DNA from 3 places in the Thalassotalea ganghwensis genome. Region 2 is predicted to be linked to each of the others. Evidence: predicted binding sites of a transcription regulator. Region 2 holds the regulator's gene; each other region holds the start of a gene.
The links. Region 2 encodes LexA, which represses DNA repair genes until DNA is damaged. Its sites were predicted from a motif close to TACTGTATNNNNATACAGTA; they were not measured.
Positions count from the first base shown of each region.

Region 1 (6,243 bases), on a different contig from region 2:
AATGCCATTGCTGCACATGGAGGTCATCATGAATAAACACAATCAATTATCTCAAATTTGGCTAGTAACTCGCTGGGAATTCGCACACTTCTTTAAGTGGAAGCAAGAAGTCATTTCAAAAGTGATTTTGGTGGCCATCGCCTTGTTTATTCTATTGTGGGAACAAGTTAAAGGAGAATTTACCACGGTTTACCAAGTTGCGATTCCAGCTTCTATTTCCTTAGAAAATAATGATGAGCAATTTAATTTTGTTTCCACAACTGAATCATTTGAACAGTTAAAGCAGCAAATGATAGAAACAGAAACATGGCATGCAATTGTTACCAAAGAACGCGCTGCTGGAAGTAAAACTGCATTAACCGTTTATAGCCTTGATAAACAAAGTTGGTTAAATGATCTCAACCAAGTATTAAACCAACAGTTTGGCCAGATCTACGCGAACACGTTAGGTTTAAAAGAGGAGCAAGTAGCACGTTTAAAACAACCTACTCAAATAGAAAACCGTTACTTTGACGATAAAGTAAAGTCAGATGAGAATGTCGGTTCATTAACGGCTACGGGGATGATTATCCTGTTAGCAATCGGCGTTTTCACCTCATTTGGTCAGTTATTTGTCAGCATTACTGGCGAAAAACAGCAACGAGTAACCGAACAACTCTATTCATGTGTTAGTCCACAAACATGGATAGATGGCAAAATCTTTGGTCAAATATTACATGCGATAAAAGCGATGTTTACCAGCGCTATTACTGCCCTATTAGGCTATGCATTTTTTAATGTCGTTCTTGCCGGCAATAGTTTCGATTTATCAATTATAGAGTGGTCGTTATTGCCTTGGTTATTGATCTTCTCTTTACTTGGTCTTTATTTTTGTACCGCCTTTATTGCAGCAATTGCTGCAGCTATCGATGATCCCAATCACAGCGCGAAAACCAGCATCATGTTGCTACCGCTCGTACCAATTATCATCACCTTTTTAACCATGGATAGTCCATCTGGCTGGGCATTAAACTTTTTAAGTTACTTTCCGCTAACTTCGTTCGCTGCCATGCCAGTAAAAATGTCGTTAATTGACGTACCAATATGGCAACCGATTATCTCAGCGTTATTAAGTTTAGCTTTATGTTTATGGATGCGTAAAAGTGCGGCAAGACTATTTAAAATGGGCATGACCATGTATGGTAAAGAGCCCGGTGTTAAAGACATGATGAAATGGGCGCTTAGCGAAAAATAACGGTCAGCAGTTGTTACTAATCCATGCTTAAATGAGGTAACTAGGTTACCTCGTTTAAGCACATTTCTTACCTACCCCTTGACGCGATACTGGATATAAAGACAGTAAACCTTTACACTAATTGTTATTAGTTAGCCTTTAAAACCAACTAGCCTTTTGATGAAACTCTATATTGCAGAAAAACCCAGTCTCGGCCGAGCAATTGCCAATGCGCTGCCAAAACCCCATAAAAAGCACCAAGGGTATATTGAGCTTGCTAATGGCGATGTCGTCACTTGGTGTATAGGTCATCTGTTAGAGCAAGCGGATCCTGATGCTTACGATGCCAAATTTAAGAAATGGTCGCTTGAACATTTGCCTATTGTTCCCGATAAATGGCAACTTAATGCAAAAACTAAGACTCGTAGTCAATTAACTATCATTAAAAAGCTCATCAAACAGGCCAAAATATTAGTGCACGCAGGTGACCCTGATCGTGAAGGACAACTACTGGTTGATGAAGTAATCAATCATCTCGGTGTTAGTGACGCCAAAAAAAGTACAACACTACGATTATTGATTAACGATATGAACCAAGCTGCTGTCGTAAAAGCGCTCAATAACCTTCAATCAAATGCTGACTATATGCCATTATCGATTGCAGCACTTGCTCGAAGTCGCGCCGACTGGCTTTATGGAATAAATTTAACCCGAGCGTTAACCATTCAAGGACAAAAAGTGGGGTATCAAGGAGTATTGTCGGTTGGACGCGTGCAAACACCTGTTCTAGGGTTGGTAGTTAAACGAGATAATGAAATTAAACATTTTACGACTAAACCTTACTATCAAGTCGACGCATTACTCCATACCGATAAGCAAGAAGCGTTTGTTGCTCGCTGGCAACCGAGTGACGCATGTCAACCATACATGGATGAAGAAGGCCGTGTGTTAGTCAAAGCGTTAGCAGAGAACGTGGTCAGCCGCATTAGCAATCAGCAAGGAGAAGTCACTGACATAAGTATTCAAGATAAACAGAATAAGCAACCCTTGCCGTTTAATTTATCTTCTTTGCAGATCAGTGCCGCTAAACGTTTTAATATGAGCGCCAAACAGGTGCTTGATGTTTGTCAGCAGCTTTATGAAAAACATAAAATTATTACCTACCCTCGCTCGGATTGTCGCTACTTGCCGAAAGCTCAGTTAGCGCAAGCAGCTAATATCGTCGGATTTCTAACAAAATATCCTGATGTAAAACGAGAGGCTAGTGACGCGGATTTATCGATAGTTTCCTCGGCGTGGAATGACAAAAAAGTTGGCGCTCACCATGCAATTGTGCCGACAGAGAAATCACCAATAAACCTTTCGCTATCGAATGCTGAGCAGAATATTTATCAACTCATTGCTCGGCAATATCTAGCACAGTTTTATCCAAACTATCGCTATCAGCATCAAAAAGTTTCAATCACTATTGCAGGTGGACTGTTTGTAGCAAAAAGTAATACCGTCCAAGAATTAGGCTGGAAGGCTTTATTTAACAGTAAATCAGTACAAGATAATGATAACCTTCAAACCAATTTACCTCCTCTAACGAAAGGGCAGCTATTGACCTGTCACCAAGGAGTACTCAAAGAGAAGCTAACTCAACCGCCACAAGCATTTACCGATGCAACGCTGTTAGAAGCAATGACGGCCATTAGTCGCTTTGTTGAAGACAAATCCCTTAAATCGATCTTAAAAGAAACAGATGGCCTTGGAACAGAAGCGACTCGTGCGGGTATTATTGATTTATTATTCAAGCGAGGTTTTTTAGTTCGTAACGGAAAATCCATCCATGCGACAGAAGCGGGTGTAGGTTTGATTAATGCGCTTCCGAAACAATGCAGCACTCCCGATATGACCGCTCATTGGGAATCAACCTTAAACCTGATCAGTGAAAAGCAAGCGAGCTATCAGCACTTAATGGTGCCACTGACGTCAACGTTGACGGCATTAATCGATAAAACCGCTAGTGAATTACCAAAAAGCTTACAAGGGGTAAAAGCGGTAGCAAGACAACCTTTTAAAAAGCGGAGGAATTACCGGAAAAAGGCCACTGTCTAACTTTTTAACGTTGAAACAGCGTAAAAATAAAAAGCCAACTCATCACTATGTAGTTGGCTTTTCATCAACGATAATATTAGGAAAACTAAACTCGTTCAAATACCGTTGCGATACCTTGGCCTAAACCGATACACATCGTTGCTAAGCCAATGTTAACGTCTTTACCTTCCATTAAGTTAATCAAGGTTGTTGAGATACGAGCGCCAGAACAACCCAATGGGTGACCCAGTGCAATTGCACCTCCATTGAGGTTGATCATATCATCCATTTTATCTTCTAAACCTAATGCACGTACACAAGATAACGCTTGCGCAGCAAAAGCTTCATTAAATTCTGCCAATTGAATATCACCAAGTGATAAGCCCGCTTTTTTCAGTGCTTTTTTCGTTGCAGGTACGGGGCCAAAGCCCATGGTTGACGGATCACATCCAGCAACTCCCATACCGCGGATCTTAACACGAGCGGTTAATCCCAACTCTTTGGCTTTATCTGCCGACATCACCAGCATGGCAGATGCGCCATCTGATAACGCAGATGAAGTACCGGCAGTTACTGTACCATTAGCAGGGTCAAATACAGGGCGTAAACCAGATAGGGTATCGACCGTCGTTTCAGGACGAATCACTTCATCATGCTCAATCAATGATAAGGCTCCGGCTTCATCATGGCCTAAGGTAGGTACAATTTCTTTTGCCCAGCGACCTTCCAACGTTGCTTGATGAGCACGTTGGTGTGAGCGGGCACCAAAAGCATCTTGTTGCTCTCGTGTCACGCCATGTTGCTTACCTAACAACTCTGCCGTTAGCCCCATGTTACCTGCTGCACGCGAAATGTATTTACTTAGTGCGGGGTCAAAATCAACATCATACATCATAGGCACGTGACCCATATGCTCGACACCACCAATTAAATAAATATCGCCTTGCTCAGCCATGATGTTGGTTGTGGCATCATGTAAAGCCTGCATTGATGAACCACATAAACGGTTTACCGTCACAGCGCCAACATGCTTTGGAATATCGGTTAATAACTGTGCATTGCGAGCAATATTAAAACCTTGCTCTTTAGTTTGCTTAACGTTACCCCAGATAATATCTTCAATTAACGCCGGATCTAAGTTAGGGTTCCGCACCAATAATTGCTGCATTAAATGGGCTGAAAGTGCTTCAGCTCTAACATTTCTAAACACGCCAGCTTTAGAGCGCCCCATTGGTGTACGAATACAATCGACAATTACGACTTCTTTCATGGTGTTCTCCTTTGCTTAAGCTGTTTTAACATCAGTAGTGAAATATGACTTACCAGATTGAGCCATCGCTCTTAAACCGTCGGTAACTTGATAAATCTCGCCAAGATGCGCGTATTTATCAGCCATGGCAATAAAGTTATCCAGTCCTAACGTTTCTAAATAACGGATTGGCCCTCCTCTAAATGGCGGAAAGCCTAAGCCATAGATGAGTCCCATATCTGCCTCGGCAGCACTATCGACAACTCCCTCTTCTAAACAACGGACCACTTCGTTGATCATTGGTACCATAAGTCTGGCTATAATCTCTTCACTTTCAAATGCTTTGCTTTGCACCCCAAACAATTCGTATGCCGCTGAAGCTGCAACTTTCGTTGGCTTACCACGTTTATCCTTACCATAATCGTAGAAACCACTGCCGTTTTTCTGACCTAAACGCTTAGCATGATATAAAGCACTCACAGGGTCATTTTCAATTTTTGCCATGCGAGTTGGGAATCCTTCAGACATAACCCCTGTACAATGATCAGCAGTATCAATGCCAACCACATCAAGAAGGTATGCTGGTCCCATCGGCCAACCAAATTGTTTCTCCATGACTTTATCAACAGCAGTAAAATCAGCGCCTTCTAATACCAACTGACTAAAACCAGCAAAATATGGGAATAAAACGCGATTAATGTAAAATCCTGGACAATCATTTACCACGATTGGTGATTTACCCATTTTGGCTGCGTATGCAACCACAGCGGCAATCGTTTCATCAGAGGTTTCTTTACCTCTTATCACTTCCACTAAAGGCATTTTATGAACGGGGTTAAAAAAATGCATACCACAGAATTTATCTTTGCGTTTAACGCTTTCTGCTAATAAATCAATGGAAATAGTCGAGGTATTAGAGGTTACTATTGTATCTTCGCTAACACTGTCTTCTACTTCCGCTAACACTGAGGCTTTGATTTTGGGGTTCTCAACTACTGCTTCAACGACGATATCAACATCTTTTAAGCCATCATAGCTAAGGGTGGGGGTAATATTGTTTAATACGCCAGCCATTTTCTTAGCATTAATACGACCTTGGTCGGAAAGTTTTGTTAAAATTCCGGCCGCTGTCGTTAATCCTAAGTCCAACGCTTGGTCATTAATATCTTTCATAACGATCGGCGTGCCTTTATAGGCTGACTGGTAAGCAATACCTCCGCCCATGATACCTGCACCCAGTACTGCAGCTTTCTTAACGTCTTTTATTGCTAACTTACTCGCTTTTTTCGCTTTACCTTTGATCACTTGATCAGCAAGGAATAATCCAATCTGTGCTGTTGCCGCGTCAGTTTTGGCAAGCTCAGCAAAGCCTTTGTTCTCACAGGCCATCGCCCCAGCTCGATCGAGTTTAGCGGCCGCTTCAATGGTATTAACGGTTAGCATTGGCGCTGGATAATGTTTACCCGCTTTCGCCGCTATCATGCCTTTACATGTAGAAAAGGTCATTAACGCTTCAACATCACTGAGCATCAAGGGTGCTAACTTAGGTTGGCGTTTTGCTCGCCAATCCAATTTATTATTTATCGCATCTTTTAACATTTTTAATGCAGATTCTCTCAATGCTTCAGGTGCTACAACAGCATCAAGAGCACCAACGGCTAATGCCTGTTCTGGTTTCCACGATTTACCTGTGCTCATCCAT
Region 1 is NZ_JBQRUM010000005.1:14,167-20,409, reverse strand. Features, by position in the region: gene ACSLUH_RS06465 (ABC transporter ATP-binding protein) at 1-36, shown strand, start outside; gene ACSLUH_RS06460 (ABC transporter permease) at 29-1,234, shown strand; gene ACSLUH_RS06455 (DNA topoisomerase III) at 1,394-3,313, shown strand; gene fadA (acetyl-CoA C-acyltransferase FadA) at 3,399-4,562, opposite strand; gene fadB (fatty acid oxidation complex subunit alpha FadB) at 4,578-6,243, opposite strand, start outside.
Region 1: the regulator LexA is predicted to act here: its motif matches at 1,322-1,341, upstream of ACSLUH_RS06455 (DNA topoisomerase III).

Region 2 (6,243 bases):
TACTGCCATTGACAACAATATCGATATGAGCAGCGATATCACCGGTAACAATCGGCCCACCTTTTAACGCTGGAAATGCTGGTGGCAAACCTTGCCCACCGGCTTGATGACAGGCTAAACAAGCTGTTTGGTATACTTGTTCACCTTTGGCCATAAGCTCTTCCATCGTATAAGTTTTCGATAAGTCTTCACTGACCATTGCTTTGGCAGCATCTTTGACTTCTTCAATAACTTCTTCGGCTGCGTCTTTGATTTGTTCACCAGCACTTTCTATGGCTGAAGAACCTCCAACAAATGCATTCACATCAGCTGCTTGTACTTTATCACCAGTATCATTGCCCCATGCATTACGCTCATAGGTAACTACAGCAGCAATTTCTTTCAAACTAAGTTGCTTACCATAGCCTTGCATGCCAGTGCCTGCTTTGCCGTTAAAGACAATGTTGATATGTTCATTGACATCTCCCAAGGCAATTTTACTGCCTTTAAGCGCTGGAAACGCTGGCGGTAAACCTTGACCATTTGGCTGATGACACGCTGCACAGTATGCAGTATATGTTGTTTCACCTAACTGCATTAACTCATCCATAGAGGCTTCAGCGTTCAGTGAAGCAGCTTCGGCAGCTAAGGCTTGCTCCTTCATATCACGTTGCTGTTTTAGCCACGCGGTATAATCTGCCTCTGTTTTTACTTCAACCACAATTGGCATAAAACCATGATCCTTACCACAGAGCTCGGCACATTGGCCACGGTATATCCCTGGTTTAGGCACATTTGTCCAAGCTTCGTTAATAAAACCAGGATTCGCATCCTGTTTAACGGCAAATGCGGGAACCCACCACGAGTGAATTACATCATCTGAAGTGATTAAAAATCTAACCTTCTTATTTGCAGGAATAACAAGATGTTTATCCACTTCTAATAAGTAGTTTTCACTTTTTTGAGCACCAATACCATTATGATTTTCGTATTGATCTCGCGGAGTCGAAAGCACTGAATAGAACTCGATATCTTCATCAAAATATTTATAATGCCACTTCCACTGCGAACCCGTTACCTGAATAGTCAAATCGGAATTATCGTTATTTTCCATAGCAATAAGAGTTTTTGTCGCGGGTACCGCCATGGCTATAAGGATAATGATGGGAATAACAGTCCAGAGGACCTCAACTTTGGTGCTTTCATGAAACGTGGCCGCTTCTACACCTTTTGATTTGCGGTGAAAGATCATTGACCAAATCATCGCACCGAAGACGACTACACCAATTGCAGTACATATATATAAAGCGAGCATATGTAAACCATATACTTCATTACTAACTTCGGTTACACCTTTTGTTAAATTCAACTGCGAGTCGGCTAAAGCGATGCTGGGAACTAACATCCCTAACAGCCAACTGAGATAACGTCTTTTCACTCGACCTCTCCTTACCCTAAATGGCAAAACGCATGATCAGTATTAAGCTGCTCATCCGTTTCACAGTTTGTTTTTATTTTTTCCTATGGCTATTTATTAATCAGATTAACGTTAGCCTTTTCATTATTTTTTGATTACTTTCTGCTCTAGAATTACTTAATTATTGATCTAGGTCAATTCATAATTTTTTAAAATATTTTAAAAAAAGCTAATAATAACAATAGAGTGTAAACTCTAAAAGGTACTAAGGCGCTAAAACAAAGGCCTGAGAGGGGTGATTAAGAAATGAGCAAATACTCTATTATTTAATTTTACGGGCTGAAAACTTTCGAAATATTTTTGTATAAAATTTAGCCAACTGGAGAGATAATCAGCATTTACTCAACAATAATAGCTGAATATAGACATTTGGTTATAAAAACCTTGCATGAGACAACTTTTCACGACTTACGATAAAAAATTTGCCTCATTGCATTGATAATTTCTACATCCAATCTGCAGCACGAATAACACCGACCGCAAGTCCTTCGATATTGAAATTTTGAGAGGTAAGATCAACTTTTATCGGAGCAAAGTCTTCATTCTCCGCGTGCAAATATACGACATTTCCCTCACGCTTAAGCCTTTTAACCGTGACATCGTCTTCTACGCGTGCAACAACGACTTGTCCATTTTTAACATCGGTGGTTTGATGAACAGCAAGCAAATCACCATCGTAAATTCCGATGTCTTTCATGCTTTCTCCGTTAACTCGTAGAAGATAATCCGCTGCTGGATGAAATAAATTTCCATCAATTTGATAACGGTCTTCTACGTGCTCTTGCGCCAATATCGGTTCGCCAGCTGCAACACGACCAATTAACGGCAGCCCTTGTTCTTCCATCATTTCTTCAGCCAAACGAATGCCGCGACTCGTTCCTGGTAACATTTCTATATAGCCTTTCTTCGCAAGAGCTTTTAGATGCTCTTCGGCAGCATTGGCTGACTTAAAACCAAAAAATTCAGCGATCTCTGCTCGCGTTGGTGGCATGCCGGTTTCAGATATTTTTTCTCTGATCAGATCAAAAATCTGCTGTTGGCGAGACGTTAAGGGGCGCATTTCTGTCATATAATATTTCCTGTATTTTTACACAGTGGCACTGTCATTGTATACAGCCTGTAAATAAACGCAAGCTTTCCTTCGGTTTTTGCAAACACCGTATGATCAAAGCGGTATTAATAAAAGTTTAATAAAAAATTAAATCCTTATTCCTTTATAAAAGGTTTTGCATTAATCTCTTTTATTCAGTCTATTAAACTTTTCTTATTTGGAGCGACTTTGTTCAACCAAGTAACAGCCTATCTCTTGTACCGCGTGATGTGGCTGTTAACCATATTGGGTTATTTAGTAGCAACTGATAGCGTTGCACAAATCACCATAGGGGTCATTGGAAAAACGAAAAATGATAGTTTTTATCAACAATCTTTCAAAGGCTGTCAAAGCTATGCAAAAAAGCATTCAGAAATAACCTGTCTTTATGATGGCGCCGACGACTACCAGGACATTCGTGGCCAAATGATAAAAATTAATCAAATGATCGCCAACAAAGTCGATGCACTTTTAATATCAACTACCGATTCAGAATACTTGGTCAAGGGCGCTTTGCGCGAAGCTAAAGAAAAAGCGATACCCGTGATTACCTTTGATTCAGATCTACTGCCGGAGCATCAACAGTATCGCTTGAGCTATGTCGGCACCAACAACTTTGATTTTGGGGTTGCACTAGGCAATTATGTTAAAAAATTTGCCAAGAAAGATTTAACCGCCATTTGCCTTCAATCTGGACACCCCACAACACCGAACTTAAATGAACGTATCGCGGGTGTGCGCTTTTCATTGTCAGGGCAAAAAGAGCAAAAATTATCAGGACAGAGGGGTTGGATAGAATCAGAACGTTGTCCATTGTACAGTCTGGGAAAGCGCTCTACAGCGTTGCTGCAACTTGAATCAATAATCAAAACAGTGAATCCACCGATATTTCTTGCTGTGGCGGGCTTCGCTCAATTTAATAGTGATTACAATAAACAATTAAGCCCCTTTAAAAAGCAAATTGCCAATAATCAAATCGTCATTGTTTCTGCAGATACCGAAGAAATACAGCTTAGAAGTTTGGCCCAAGGATTATCTACCGCCAATATCGGACAAATGCCTTTTGAGATGGGGCGCAAGGGAGCGGAGCTACTTTATCAATATATAAAAAATAATAAACAACCCGCAAAATCTCATTATTATTTAGATTATCACTACTGCACGCAATCCAATAGCCTAACCTGTACCACTAATTATTAGACATTGTCTAAAATTCAAGAAATAACGCTATTAAAACGCTTATCTTTGCATGGCAAAAACGAGTCAAAGTGTTATTTTCGCGATAACAACGTAATAGTTAGCTTCGCTGAAGTACGGTAAAACTAGGACAATAAGTAATTGCGTCTATTGAGAGCTAATGGCCTAAGTCTTCCACCAACGGCAGCTCAGTTAACGATGCTAAAAAACCTTGTGAATAATTCTTCATAGATTCAATAACCTACTTTGATCAATTAAAACTTGTAGAATTATTGTTCAATACTATGCTTAACATTATGCGCTTGATCATAGCTTTAGCGTATTAGCCTCTTTTTAACTAACACTGAGGAAATAACATGGTATCTAAAACACTTTATACCGTGATGAATATCATACTATTCAGCTCGATGACCTACTTTACAATTATAGCCACTGCCAATGCAGAAATAGCAGTGATTGTACATCCGCAAAATCAATCAACTTTTGATACCGCCGACATTAAAAAAATATTTTTAGGAAAAGCGAAAAAATTTGCCAATGGTGCTGAAGCCACACCTTTTACTTTGGAGAATTCCTTACCAGCGGCAGAGCAATTTACGACCAAAGTGATCGGAAAGTCGATAAGTCAACTTAATGCCTACTGGTCAAAGAAAATATTCACTGGTAAAGGTACACCGCCAAAAGCATTGCAGAGCAATGAAAAAGTATTGAAAGAAGTTGCTTCAAACCCGAATGCTATCGCCTATATCGATAAATCCGCGGTCACCAGTGACGTCAAAGTTATAGCAACATTTTAGCGAGGCAGAACCATGAAAACAGTTACTAACGCAATTGCACTCTTACTTACTGTAACCACAAGTTTTAGCGCTTTCGCTGATATTGAAATCAGTGGTTATGGCTCTATCATCGCTGGCCGAACACTCGGCACAGTGGATGACCCTTTAAATCCCGGTCAAAAACGAGACGAAATACTCACCGCCGATTTTTATGATGTGGGTCAGTATGACAATGATATTTCATTTACACCTGAATCCATTTTAGCCGTGCAAGCAAGCACAATGTTAAGTGATAAGTTTAAAATTACTGCACAATTAGTAGCTAAAGGCGTCGATGATTTTAAACCAGAATTTGATTGGTATTATTTGACTTATCAAGCGTCAGATCAACTTTCAGTAATGATTGGTCGTCGAAACGTTCCAATGTACTACTTTTCTGAATTTTCTGAAGTTGGTTATGCCTACCCATGGATGAGACCACCTTCAAACCTGTATTGGTGGCAGGTGACACAATTTAATGGTATCAATGTTTCCTACAGCTTTGATTTAGGCAACTATTCAACCGTGTTAACCGGTTTTTATGGTAACGAATACTCCTACGATAATGTCGAAATGACTTACTACAATAAGCTTTATGGGGGTAATGCGAGAACCGTCAATGAGTTTTGGGAGAATATCTTAGGTTTTAACTGGAATATCTCTGGTGATTTCTTTGATGTTCGGTTTGTTTATTTTCAAAATGACCGCGATAGGGAAACAATAGAACAAGACGGCAGTATCGCTCCATATAAACCATTTGATCAAACCTTTGTAGGGTTTGGTGGTACGGTAAACCTCAACCAATTTACCATTTTATTCGAGTGGAATTTTGTTGAGCAAAATGACGGGCGTGGTACTGAGTTCCCAACCTATTTAGTTTCACTTGTTTACAATATGGATGACTACCAGCCATATATTTCATACTCAAAAGCTGACCACAAACGCACTGCTATTCCGACAAATGATTTGGAAGAACATTACATGATGAGCTATGGATTGCGCTATAACTTTTTACCCAATGCTTCATTCAAAATACAATATGATAAATTTGTCGACCAAGGCCATGCACCAACGGGTTGGGCATACCATGGTGACTCAGATACCATCAGTTTAGGTGTTGACTTTGTCTTCTAAAATGACTTTTCAGTAGGTGGTACAGTGTTACCACCTACTACTTTCATACAGTAAGTTTTTATCTCCAGTACAACGTTCAACTTGATAGAGACATCTAGAAGTTGCACATACACGTATTAGCTAAAATACTGCCATCTTAAAATCAAAAAATACGCCTAAATAAAGTTTTACATCCCCCTTTTATTTTTACCTGCTCTTGTCGCGCACATTCGAGTGGTTATACTAGGCTGCTACTGTTAAATTTAGGTTATCGTAATGCTTAGACATTTTGCTTTTTATTTAAATATATTCGCGTTGTTTTTGTTTTTCCCCGGAATATTACTACCGTTATTTTCGTTAGACATGACGGTTCTCGCTGGTATTGGCGGCTCACAATTAACTACCGATATTGTTAATAAAGAGCTTACCTTACTCACTACGGTAGAGGAACTTTGGCAAGATCAACGCATACTCGTGGCGATACTTATTTTTCTATTTTCTGTTTGCATTCCATTATTGAAAAGTGTTTTGTTAGCAATTGCCTACTTAAAGCATCAAACAATCTGGGAGAA
Region 2 is NZ_JBQRUM010000006.1:171,304-177,546, reverse strand. Features, by position in the region: gene coxB (cytochrome c oxidase subunit II) at 1-1,417, opposite strand, end outside; gene lexA (transcriptional repressor LexA) at 1,902-2,516, opposite strand; gene ACSLUH_RS08315 (substrate-binding domain-containing protein) at 2,736-3,746, shown strand; gene ACSLUH_RS08310 (phosphate ABC transporter substrate-binding protein) at 4,151-4,540, shown strand; gene ACSLUH_RS08305 (porin) at 4,553-5,692, shown strand; gene ACSLUH_RS08300 (paraquat-inducible protein A) at 5,948-6,243, shown strand, end outside.

Region 3 (6,243 bases), on a different contig from region 2:
AAGCGATGTTCGCTGAAACGGGGTTATTGATGTTTACGTCAATTATTCTGGCGCTAGTACTTGCCAAAATTGGTTTTTATATCATGCAGCAATACTTAGGTGCAGTATTACCTAGGGTGAACGAATTATCGCTTAACCTCTTTACCTTTGGCTGCGCTATTTTAGTTGCCTTTATTTTTGCACTATTTTTCGCAAAAATAAGTACCCGCATGATTAATTATCGTGAGTTAAATACTACTTTGCAAAGTAGTGGTAAGGGCAGTGGTTTACAAGTATCGAAAAAAACTCGTCAAGTGTTAATTGCAAGTCAGGTAGCGTTAGCGACGGTGTTAGTGTTTGCTAATTTTAGTTTACTTAAAGACGCAATGAAAACTATTAATGCGCCAATTGGCTTTGAAACAAGTAATATATCAACCTTGATATTGAACTTCTCGTCAACCAATTTTCCGACGCAAGAAGAAGCAATGCCTATAATGGCTGAAATCATGGAAAAGCTAGAAGCGCTTCCTCAAGTTGAGTCACTTAGTCAAACAGGGTCACCGTTAGATGGCTTTAGCATTAGAGCGTTAACCAGTTTAGAAACTAATGAAAGATATACACCGTTTTCAAAACACATTGATCATACCTATTTCAATGCGATCAATCAGCCAATTGTGCAAGGCGATAACTTTACCCTAGCAGATCGCCGAGATCGCAATAATGTTATAATTGTTAATCAAACGTTTGCTGAACAGTTAAAACCAGGTGGCGATGTCCTAGGGATGCAACTATTAAGGGGGGAGAATGATCCATTACAAATCATTGGTATCGTAAAAGATATTAACCTTCCAGGAGATAGTAACTCTGCAGGAACAGGTGCTCCGAGAGTTTACGCCCCCAATGGACTTGGTGGCCAAACCTTTATGCTAAAACTAAAGCCTAATCAATCTATCAGTCGTCAAACACTAGGAGAATTGTTAGCAGATGTTGACTCAAGGTACTCTGTATTTAGCTTTCATTCAGCTGATGACCTACTGACTCAGCGATTATTTGCTGAGATCACCACAGCGGTCACTACATCGGTACTGGCAAGCTTAGTGTTCTTATTAGCGGGTATTGGCTTATATGGTATTTTAAGTTATGGCACTCAGCTTAGACGCTTTGAACTTGGTGCTCGTATGGCTATTGGTGCAACTCGTAAACATCTAATCTCGATGATTATTAGTGATAACGCGAAAGCTGTAGTTGTTGGGTTTATCGGTAGTGTTGTACTATTTGCACTTGCTTATATTGGTTTAAGTGAATACATACAGCCATACCTTAACTGGCAAGTAATCCCTATGGGGGTAGCTACCTTAGTCTTAATTACATTCATTACCCTATTTGCTTGCTATTGGCCATTAAGACAATATATTAATCAACCGGCGATATATAGCTTGCGCGGTAGTGATTAGTTGCTATTACTTGATTTATGTTATAGCAAAATAGATAAAGTAGACGCTTAACATTTGCGTAAAAGGTGGGGGAACCCACCTTTTCTTTAGGCTTACTGTTGCATCAAAAAGGGCTAAATCTGCGCCAATATTAGCTCATTAAGCATAACCTGTAATACTTGTGGTCGTTGTTGTAATAGTCGATATAAAGTAGAATATTGACCTTAATAAATGCCTCAACTAATCCTAAACAATGTCTAAATTTTGCCGCATAATGTTCTAGCTTACCTCCTTTGACACTAAACCAAGGTTGCAACAAGTACCTATGACAACACCACTAATTAATGTAAAAAATTTGGGCAAGGTTTTTCAGACTGAAGATATGATCACTCATGCTTTACAAGGAGTTGAGCTGGAAATTCAACCTGGTGAGTATATTTCAATCTCAGGTCCCTCAGGTTGTGGAAAGTCTACGTTATTATCGATTATGGGGTTATTAGACTTCCCGACAACAGGTAACGTATTTTTTGACGGTGTCGATATTAGTGACCTGACCTTTGAGCAAGCAGCAGCGATTAGACGTGAAAAAATTGGCTTTGTATTTCAGCAGTTTAATCTGATAGATGACTTAAATGTTTTTGAAAACGTCGCGTTACCATTACGGTATTCTACGCAACGAATTAGTGATAAAAATATTAAAGAAAAAGTTAACTATTGTTTAGATGTCGTCGGCTTAACCTCAATGGCTGGACGCAGGACGACACAACTCTCTGGTGGGCAACAACAACGTGTTGCTATTGCGCGTGCTTTAGTGGCTGATCCTGCTATTTTGTTAGTGGATGAACCAACCGGAAACTTGGACTCAAAAAATGCTGATCAGATAATGGAAACCCTTGAGGCGTTAAATCGACAAGGGACGACACTTTGTGTGATCACTCACGACATACGTTACGCTGAAATGGCAAAACGAAAAATTTACTTACTTGATGGCCAAGTGTTAGGGCAAACTCGTTCAGAAACTTAAAGCTACCTTTGGAGTGATTGCTATTGGCCCTTAAGGTTAGGCGTATATAGAGATAGACATAAAATATTTGTTCATAGATGACTAAACGGTGACGTCTGAGTATAAAAATTCATACGCTATGTATCTGTTATTGACTGATATCGTTCACTTTTTATACGGCTTGACTCAGTTAACTCAAACAGAAATTGAAAATTATTCACTAATAATTACAAAGTGATAGCTCTCGATTAGTCGAAAATTATAGTGATTAACAAATAAAATACTTGATACTGTACGACCATACAGTATACTTCACACATTAGTTTAGATTCAGTTCACGAATAACGAGGCAAGAAATGGACGAAAATAAAGAAAAAGCACTCTCTGCTGCGCTAAGCCAGATTGAACGTCAATTTGGTAAAGGCTCAATTATGAAGCTAGGTGAAAACCGTAGCATGGATGTGGAAACCATTTCAACAGGCTCTTTAGGCTTAGATATCGCTCTAGGTGCTGGCGGCTTACCAATGGGACGTATTGTCGAGATATATGGACCAGAATCAAGTGGTAAAACAACATTAACACTTGAAGTCATTGCTGAAGCGCAACGTAACGGTAAGGTATGTGCCTTCGTTGATGCAGAGCATGCTCTTGACCCTATTTATGCTGAAAAATTAGGCGTAAATATTAACGAATTATTGGTTTCTCAACCAGACACCGGTGAGCAAGCCTTAGAGATTTGTGACATGTTAACTCGCTCAGGCGCTGTTGATGTGATTGTTGTAGACTCGGTCGCAGCATTAACACCAAAAGCCGAAATTGAAGGGGACATGGGTGATTCTCATATGGGCTTGCAAGCGCGTATGTTATCGCAAGCAATGCGTAAATTAACTGGTAACCTCAAACAATCAAACACTATGATGATTTTTATCAACCAAATTCGAATGAAGATTGGTGTAATGTTTGGTAACCCAGAAACAACAACCGGTGGTAATGCCCTAAAGTTTTATGCGTCGGTTCGTTTAGATATTCGTCGTATTGGTGCTGTTAAGCAAGGTGAAGAGATTGTTGGTAACGAAACGCGAGTAAAAGTGGTTAAAAACAAAGTCGCGCCACCGTTTAAACAAGTTGAATTCCAAATATTATACGGCGAAGGTATTAATAGCTTAGGTGAATTAATTGACTTGGGTGTTCAAAACAAAATGGTAGAAAAAGCCGGTGCTTGGTATAGCTACAATGGCGACAAGATCGGTCAAGGTAAAGCCAATGCGGTTAATTTCTTAAAAGAGCATCCAGAAATTGCGAAAGAAATTGACACTCGCTTACGTGAACAATTTTTATCGAAAACCAAAGTTGATGCAGAAGAAGCTGTAGCTGAATAAATTTAGTTTCTGTTCTAATCTTTAGAAAGCCGCGATTTATTTCGCGGCTTTTTTATTGCAAATAGCATTTGAATTGTGATTTCATAATTAAAATCGCTCATAGGAAGTATAAGTTTCCTGATAGGAAAACGATGTAAATGGATGTATTTAGGAACGGATGGTTTTATGTAGTTTTGATAGTTGGTTTAATCCTATCCTTTAACTATAACAATCTAAACCAGCGACAATCAGTAACAGCATGTAACCGATTACCGGTTGTTGATGGTAGGGTAGAAGTAATAGAACCTAAAACAGGTATGTCTTTGCATATCCCTTCTTTTGCTCATGTTACACGTTATGCCAATCGTGGTTGTGAAAATGCTCAGTCTTTTGGGCTTTCCTATTTGTGGTATGAAGGAATGCTTATTCCTGAATATACCTATGATGAACGGGTAAAAAAAGGTATACATAAAAAAGGGCATTACTTGCCTGTAAAAATCTATTTTAGAGGAGCATCGGAAGGGAAGGTAACTCAGAGTCGTTTTAGTAAAGCGCAATGGCATTATCAACCAGCGATCCCCCACAAAAATTATCCTTTAGAGTATTACCCTCGTTACTATTGGGATGACCCAGAAAACCCTTCCGAAAAGTCGCTAAAAAGAGCTTCTTTAGACCATATATGGGGAGTTCGAGACACAAAATACCAGCCTGTTAATACAAGTACATCATATACTGTTTCGTGCAACATTGCTGCATTAGACCCACTACAACCAAACTCTAGAGTGCAAGGAGAGTTTATTCCTTATGGTGATGCTAAATGCCGAGGAGTAGTGAGCTCTGGAAAGAATGGAAAGCAGCTTTATTTTATGGTTGATGTTTGGGCAAATACAAATCCAAAGTTCCAGGCTATCAAAGAGATTAATTTAGTTTATGATGCTCTTGTTGAAGAAATAAAAACGTTTATAAAATGAAAAATACTTAACAATATAATTGAAATACGTAATTTGAGATTAGGTGAAACGAAGAGGTTATCGCAGACTACTAAAACATTTTTGAGCGTTGATAGTTAATTGGTCCCAAGGATGAACTAGCGTTAGATGAAGTAATACTCATTATTAAAATGGGTGTTTAGTATATGATTGCTTACCTTAATTTCATTGTATGATTATATATGTAAAAGGACGTTAATTAACCTCAGGTTTGTATAAGAAAAAATAAATTAAATCAAGAGCTTAAATTTGCTATGACTTTCTAGCACGCTACTTTTTACTTAATTCAAGGCGTATTGTTGGAGGAATAGCCAGCTATTCACGACAATATAACGCAGAAGTTAGTATAAATAGACGTTAAAAATGCATTCCTTATACAGAGCTGAGGTTAATTATGAGATTGATAACTTACTTGTATAAAGAGCTACGTCAAAATATGAGAGAATGAGATTATTCAATTTCGCCAATAATTCTGAGATTCGCCCATATGCATATTGAGCTAACTGCTTACGCTGAGATGGCTTTACAGCTTTTTTTTCGATAACGCCTTTGAGCGCAATATTTTGTAAGCTGACATCAGCAAACATCTTTTTGAGCTTTTTGTTTTCTTCTTCAAACTTACGAAGCCGAGTCAGTTCAGATTGTTTCATGCCCCCGTACGTCGATTCTCACTGATGATAAGTGCTTTGTCCAACGCCATGTTTACGGCATAATTCAACCACGGTTAATGTGGGTTTCATTTTCTTTTAACATGGCAAATATTTGGCTTTCAGAGAATCTTTGCTTTTTCATGTTGTTTTCTTCGTTAAGGTTACTGTAATGGGAAAACTCTATTAATGCGATTATGATTGTATGGGAGCGTTACAGGGAGGATCCTTCCCCTGAACTAATACCACTTTTTTGAAATCACGTCCTTTATGGCTCCAACTTCGAGCATTTTGTCGGCTAGTAACCGCTTAAGTTTGTTATGCTCAGGTTCAAGTTCTTTCAAGCGTTTGGCCTCATTGACTTCTAGGCCAGCATACTTGCTACGCCAGCAATAGAAAGTGCCTGAAGATATGCCTATTTATCAGCAAATATCATCAACTTTAGCGCCCACTTCGGGCTGTTTAGTCACTCGAATGATTTGCTCTTCGGTGTAACGCTTTTTTCATTTTGAGATTTCCATTGTCTCCAGTTTATTGGAAATCTCATCAAAGTCATGGTATTAATTTCAAGGGAAAGGCCAATCAAACTAAATAGAAAACTTAATACCAAGGTTCACGGTGGTACCAATACCTTTTACATTGAAAGCGCTATAGGTTAATGCCTGCGAGCGAGCAGGAAAATAATCTTTATTGAAAAGGTTTTCAATGCCAGCAAAAATTGACCATTTTTCAAATTCATAACTGCCACTAAAATTAACAATGTTATAGCCTTTAACCGCACCTTCATCACCTGAATAGTTGCCTTCATCGTTCCGCTCGAAACGATTTCGATCA
Region 3 is NZ_JBQRUM010000017.1:35,517-41,759, forward strand. Features, by position in the region: gene ACSLUH_RS15595 (ABC transporter permease) at 1-1,433, shown strand, start outside; gene ACSLUH_RS15600 (ABC transporter ATP-binding protein) at 1,738-2,436, shown strand; gene recA (recombinase RecA) at 2,772-3,794, shown strand; gene ACSLUH_RS15610 (hypothetical protein) at 3,932-4,744, shown strand; gene ACSLUH_RS15615 (hypothetical protein) at 5,155-5,412, opposite strand; partial or broken gene ACSLUH_RS15620 (transposase) at 5,658-5,888, opposite strand; gene ACSLUH_RS15625 (TonB-dependent receptor) at 5,997-6,243, opposite strand, start outside.
Region 3: the regulator LexA is predicted to act here: its motif matches at 2,704-2,723, upstream of recA (recombinase RecA).